2 regions of the Paenibacillus sp. sgz302148 genome follow, and region 1 is predicted to be linked to the other one. Evidence: riboswitches for the same ligand, from Rfam matches in the RefSeq annotation. Region 1 holds a riboswitch; the other holds the start of a gene.
What was found. A riboswitch is a leader RNA that binds a small molecule or an ion and turns the genes downstream of it on or off. The one in region 1 is predicted to bind thiamine pyrophosphate.

Region 1 (3,415 bases):
GTGCACGGTACGGAATCCGCATTCAGGTCAAAACCCTGGCTCGCAGGCCTTCGCCTTGGAACCAGGGTTTTTATTGTGAGAATGATACCGGATGCATCGGCATGTCCGGATCCGGCGTTACTCCACATCGATCTCGGTTTTCACGCCCAGTTATCGGTTTACCGGCCGCTTGCTTCGCGGTACTCCCTCGCTTTGTCCGCGAGCCCCGCTTCAATCGACAGCTCCGGCTCCATTCCGGCAGCACCCGCATATTCGCGCAGCTCGTGGGAAATTTTCATGCTGCAAAATTTCGGGCCGCACATGGAGCAAAAATGCGCTGTCTTCGCCCCTTCGGCTGGCAGCGTTTCATCATGATATTCCATCGCCCGGTGCGGATCGAGCGACAGGTTGAACTGGTCGAGCCAGCGAAACTCGAACCGCGCCTTCGAGAGCGCGTCGTCCCGCTGCTGCGCGCGCGGATGGCCTTTGGCCAAGTCGGCGGCATGGGCGGCGATCTTGTAAGCGATGACGCCTTCGCGCACATCGTTTTTGTTCGGCAGCCCGAGGTGCTCCTTCGGCGTTACGTAGCACAGCATCGCCGTGCCGAACCAGCCGATCATCGCCGCCCCGATGGCCGACGTGATGTGATCGTAGCCAGGCGCGATGTCCGTCGTCAGCGGCCCCAGCGTGTAGAACGGCGCATCGCTGCAAATCCGCTGCTGCAGCTCGACGTTTTCCTTGATTTTGTGCATCGGCACATGCCCCGGTCCCTCGATCATGACCTGCACGTCGTGCTTCCAGGCAATTTGCGTCAGCTCGCCGAGCGTCTCCAGCTCCGCGAATTGCGCCTCGTCGTTCGCGTCGGCGATCGATCCCGGACGCAAGCCGTCGCCGAGCGAAAAGGCGATGTCGTAGGTTTTCATGATTTCGCATATTTCTTCGAAATGCGTATATAAGAAGTTCTCCCGATGATGCGCCAGGCACCATGCCGCCATAATCGATCCGCCACGCGACACGATGCCGGTTACCCGCTTGACGGTCATCGGTATGTACCGCAGCAGCAAACCGGCATGGATCGTGAAGTAGTCGACGCCTTGTTCCGCCTGCTCGATCAGCGTGTCGCGGTAAATTTCCCATGTCAGGTCCTCGGCGCGGCCCTTGACCTTCTCCAGCGCCTGATACAGCGGCACCGTGCCGACCGGAACCGGTGAATTGCGGATGATCCATTCGCGTGTCGTATGGATGTGCTTGCCGGTCGACAAGTCCATGATCGTATCCGCGCCCCAATGCGTCGCCCACGTCATCTTCTCGACCTCCTCCTCGATCGAGGACGTCACGGCGGAATTGCCGATATTGGCGTTGATTTTCACATGAAAGCCCCGCCCGATAATCATCGGCTCGCTTTCCGGGTGGTTGATGTTCGCCGGGATAATCGCCCGGCCGCTCGCCACCTCGTCACGGACGAATTCCGGGGACAAGCCCTCGCGAATGGCGATGAACTCCATCTCCGGCGTAATGATGCCGCGCCGCGCGTAATGGAGCTGCGTCACGTTGCGCCCGGCCCGCGCGCGCAGCGGGTAGCTGCGCACATGCGGGAACCGCTCGGCCTTCGCCGCCTCAAGCGAATCGTCCGAGGCGTAGCCGTTGTCCTCCGGCCGAACGTCGCGGCCGGCATACGGCTCAACGTCGCCGCGTACGGCGATCCAGGCGCTGCGCAGCGGCGGCAGTCCCGCCCGGACATCGACCGTATGACTCGGGTCGGTGTACAAGCCGCTCGTATCGTATACGCGTACTGGCTCGTTCACGATCTTATCCCCGCTTGGCGTTACCGTCGGGTGCAGCGAAATTTCGCGCATCGGAACGCGAATATCGGGTCGCGAACCTTCGATGTACACTTTGGAGCTTGCGGGAAAAGCGGTTGCCAAGGTTTGTTGGCTTTGTTCGGTTTGTTGGCTTTGTCGGGATGTCATCTACAAATTCCTCCTGAACGGTGTATTGAAATCTACGCTCCGTCCGTAATGCGAGGCGGATCCGCAGCCGAAGGCGGCAATGATGAGCGCTTCGCGACGCAGAGGCTGGCACATTCGCTTACACGCGTGTGGCGCCTTATGCTTGAACACAAAAAGCCGATACCCGGAAGGTATCGGCTTTGTGGCGCGAACAAACCGTCGCGGGATCGCATTTGCGCATGCAAGAATAAACGTTTGGTTCATGCAAAAACGCAATATGTCGCCCCGCAATACGTGTTTTCGCGTACACTGTTCCCGCTTATGCGCTTGACGCGCTTCGGCTGTCAGTTAAGCTGATTCTCTCCGCTGGCATTATCCAGATCAGATCAACGGTCAGCGGCATACGGCCGCAATCTCAGCCTGACTTCATCAAGCCCCCGTATCAAACGTATGAAATTCTTTTTTACCATACACCAGTTCGCCCGTTGTTGCAAGAGGCCGGCTTCGGTTGTTTTCTTCGGCTAAAGGTTCAAAGCTTCCTTCAACCGCTATTTCAGCATTTTCCCCATCCGGTTAGCCGCTTCCATAATCGCCGGCGCATGCTCGCGCATTTTTTCCAGCGTCCAGCGGTTGGACGGTCCGGAAACGGACAACGCCGCAACGAGCTTGTGCGAGCGGCCGTAAATCGGAGCCGACACTGCAGTCGCCCCCGCCTCGCGCTCTTCGATGCTGGTTGCGTACCCTAATCGGCGAATGTCCTCCAGCTGATCGGCGTAGGCTTTGCGATCGATTGTCGCAGGCCATGCCGGATCGTCGAGGATCGCCCGCCGCACGTCCTCCTCGGCAAAAGCGAGGAGCACCTTGCTCGACGCGCCGACGTAAATCGGCAGCCGGGCGCCGACCGGAGCGACGCGGCGTATCGCCTGATTGCTCTGCACCGCTTGGATGCGAATCCGCTCCTTGCCGTCGCGCAGGTACAGGCTGATCGTTTCGCCGATCGCATCGCGCAGCAGCTCCATCTCCGGCAGCAGGATCGCAGCCGGGTCGTCCGCTTGCGACATGTTCGCCGACAGCTCCCAGATACGGAAGCCGAGCCGGTATTTGTCCGTTGCGGCATCGCGTATGACGAAGCCTCTGCCTTCCAGCGACGCCAGCAGCCTGTGCACGGTACTTTTATGCAGCGCAACCTTGCCGGCAATTTCGGTTAATCCGAGCTCCGTGTCCGTCGTAAAACACAGCAATATATCAAGGGCTCGCTCGACCGCTCGAACCGTTAATTTCTGATCCTCCATCGGTTGGCACGTCCTTTCGTGAACAAGAATCAGTTTCATGTAATGAAACAAAACTAAATACCAGTATACATGAACCGTCCCCCAGCGTAAAGCGATATTCAATTGCCGATTCGTTTTTCGATGACATTCGATTGCGAAATTTGACAAGCACATTGCACGAATTACAGGATCGTTACATTCTCATTACATTTGATC
Region 2 (3,415 bases), on a different contig from region 1:
GAGCAGCGGATAAATCGCTTCCCGAAAGCCTTGAAACAAATGCAGCAAAACAGCCGCGGCAAACCCTACTGCGATGCTAAGCGCAAAGCCGGTCAGCGCAATGCCGAGCGATGCCTTCGTATGCTCCATGACGCGCGGGAAGCTCGCGATGCCTTCTTTCACAATATCGACCGGTCCCGGTAAAAACCACTTGTCGATGTTCCCCAGTTGAACGGCTGCCTGCCAAACTGTCAGTATGAGCAGGACAACCGCTACGGGTGCACCTATTTGATACAGTTTCCTTGCGGACATTAGCGATATTTCTCCGTCAGCTTGTCCATGGACGCGCCTTCCGGACGATAATAAATTTTCACCTGCGAAATGATGCTCGGGCAACCCATTTCCGTCATCGCTTCGTTCATTTGCTTTACGATGCCCAGCAGCTGGCCGAGCTCGCCTTCCATCGTCGTTTCGAGCGGGCTGACATGATAAGGAACGCCGGAGCGGTCGATGATCTCGATCGCTCGGTCTACGTAAGGGATAACGTCTTCGCCGTTCGGCGTTTTCGGAATAATCTGAATGCTAAGCAATGCGTTTGTCATGGATTATCACCTTTGTATACAAATTTGATAGAGATCCTTGCGGCATTCGGTTATTGCGGCAAAAATTCGTTCGTAAACGCCTTCTCCGCTTCCAGCGGCTTCTCCAGCAGCTTATGGTCAAGCATCCACTGCGCGTAATTTTGCCATCTTTCCACTTTTTGCTCGCCCCAGCGCGGCGCATCGTCCTTATATTTGGCGCTTAGCCATTGCTGGCTCGCGGCCACCAAATCTTTGTCCAAATCCGGCACTGCCGCGAGCAGCACGTCCGCCGCTTCTTTAGGCTGGTCGATCGCAAACTGATAACCTTTGGCCGTTGCAGCCATAAATGCTTTGACGAGATCTTTCTTCCCGGCGATCATCTTCTCGCTTGTAATGATCAGCGGGGTGTAGTAATCGAGCTTATCGGAATATTGGGTCAGGTAAATCATATCGATCGGTTCTTTGCGCAGCTCCGCCTGAATCCCCGTCCAGCCGTAAAAAATCCATTCGAAATCGATGTCTTTTTTCGTTGCAGCAAAAAAGTCAGCCGCTCCGGCGTTGACGAAGTTCACCTTCGAGGCGTCAGCGTTTTCGGTTTCCATGAGCGATTTGATCATTGCTTCTTCCACCGGCGATCCGAAGCTGCCGTAGGTTTTGCCTTCGAAGTCCTTCGGAGACTTGATGTTCTTACCGGTCGGCGCCGCAAAACCCGACGTATTGTGCTGGATAATCGCCGCGATCGAAACGACCGGAACGCCCTGGATGCGCGCTTGCGTAACGCCCTCCTGGAAGCTGATGCCGAAATCGGCATTGTTCGCGGCGACCATTTGATCCGCCGTTACGCCTTCGCCCGGCTGAATGATTTCAACGTCGAGTCCTTGCTCCTTGTAATAACCTTTGTCGCGCGCGACATACAACCCGGTATGGTTCGTATTCGGCGTCCAGTCGAGGACAACCTTGACATGCGTAAGCGGTTTGTCACCGCCGTTATCCGTTGATTGGTCCGCTGCTTTATCTGCGGAATCGCCGTTTTGGCCGCAACCGGCGGCTGCGATGGCAAACAATACAATCGCCAGCATCGTGTATAATCTTTTTCTGAACATTTTAGTAACTCTCCTTTTCTTGTAAACGAGGTAAAAATAAAAAGACCGTCCGGATATGCGCAGACGGTCAGAATTGGGCCCTTGTAACTGATTCTCTCCGCTGGCATTATCCAGTTCAGATTAACGGTCAGCGGAAAAACGTCCGCAATCTCAGCCTGACTTCATCAAGCCCCCGTATCACATCAACAACTATGCAATTGATTATACGATACACCATGGCTTTGTAATAATCAATATCCGATCCGCATGATGGGAATGATTTTTCGAGATGGATTGCGGATAGGGATATTTTGCCGTAACGTACGGCGGGAGGAATATAATCGGCCGTTCCGTGCTTATTGCGCCGCGCTGCTCGTGCTTTTTGCATGCAGTCGTTATTGATTTGTCTTCTATTCTATGTCAAGATTAACGGAGGCATGGCCTATGACTATGAGGTGTTAAGAAGAAAGGGAACAGGTGACGGAATGATGAAGGCGTTGATGCGGCTCATGACCGAGTTGTCGTCGCGAAAAACGATTTCCCGGATAACCGGCAAACTAGCCAAATCGAGAATAAGCCGGGGCTTGATCCCGAAATTTGCGAAAATATACGGCATTCCGATCGCCGATGCGGAAAAAGCGCTTCATGAATACGAATCGCTGAACGATTTTTTTACGCGCCGCCTCAAACCGGGACTTCGTCCCGTCGATGAAGCGCCGTCCACGCTTGTCAGTCCGGTCGATGCGCTCATTACCGGAATCGGAGAAATTCGCTCCGGGCAAATCCTGAACGTCAAAGGGCAGGATTATACGCTCGAAGAGCTGCTGCGCCATTCGCCGAGAGCGGAAAGTTACAAGCACGGATTTTATATGGTACTGTATTTAAGCCCGACCGATTACCACCGCATCCATTCGCCGGTGGCCGGTAAAGTCGTGGAACGCGAACATATCGAAGGCAAAGTATATCCCGTCAACGATTTCGGCCTCCGCCACATGCGCCGCGTATTGAGCCGCAACGAACGGCTGATTACATATATTCGCCATGAGCATGGAGAGGTGGCCGTCGTGAAAGTCGGGGCGATGAACGTCGCCAGCATCCGTTATACGGAGCCCTTAACCGACGAATTGACACGCGGACAAGATTTGGCTTATTTCGAGTTCGGCTCTACCGTCGTCCTACTGACGGAAAACGGAACGTTTACGCCTAGAACCGATCTTAAGCTCGGCAGTAAGGTGAAAATGGGCGAAGCGCTTGGACAGCTGCAGAGCAAAGCGTAATCCAACAACCTGGGAGAGGAGTGGATTGCTTATGCAGCTCGGAGCGGCAGGACTAGGCCGGCAATCGCAGCTCGGCGGCACCGTATTTCCGATTTTGCTGATGATCAGTATCGTCCACTTGTTCAACGACACGATCCAGGCGGTCGTACCCGCCATTTTTCCGATATTAAAAGATACGATGCATTTATCGTATTCCCAACTCGGCATCATCGCATTTATGCTGAACGCGACCGCTTCGCTGATGCAGCCTGCCGTTGGGGTTTATACCGACAAAAAACCATCCCCGCTGCTGCTTCCGCTGGGGATGGCTTCTACTTTATGCGGCGTGCTGACGCTTGCTTTTGCGCCGAATTTCGGGATAACGCTCCTCAGCGTCATCCTGATCGGGATCGGCTCCGCCGTTTTTCACCCCGAAGGCTCGCGGGTGGCGCATATGGCGGCCGGCGGCCGCAAAGGACTCGCGCAATCGATTTTCCAGGTCGGCGGCAATGCCGGG

Region 2: another riboswitch for thiamine pyrophosphate. It lies ahead of AC0LWM_RS18010 (ABC transporter substrate-binding protein); the one in region 1 lies ahead of thiC (phosphomethylpyrimidine synthase ThiC).

The regions. Positions count from the first base shown of each region.
Region 1 covers NZ_JBVYOJ010000018.1:101,935-105,349, forward strand. Annotated here, with positions in the region: gene thiC (phosphomethylpyrimidine synthase ThiC) at 159-1,949, opposite strand; TPP riboswitch at 2,270-2,379, opposite strand; gene AC0LWM_RS24255 (IclR family transcriptional regulator) at 2,477-3,220, opposite strand.
Region 2 covers NZ_JBVYOJ010000011.1:189,665-193,079, reverse strand. Annotated here, with positions in the region: gene AC0LWM_RS18020 (ABC transporter permease) at 1-291, opposite strand, end outside; gene AC0LWM_RS18015 (thiamine-binding protein) at 291-581, opposite strand; gene AC0LWM_RS18010 (ABC transporter substrate-binding protein) at 632-1,663, opposite strand; TPP riboswitch at 1,739-1,849, opposite strand; gene asd (archaetidylserine decarboxylase) at 2,128-2,919, shown strand; gene AC0LWM_RS18000 (MFS transporter) at 2,951-3,415, shown strand, end outside.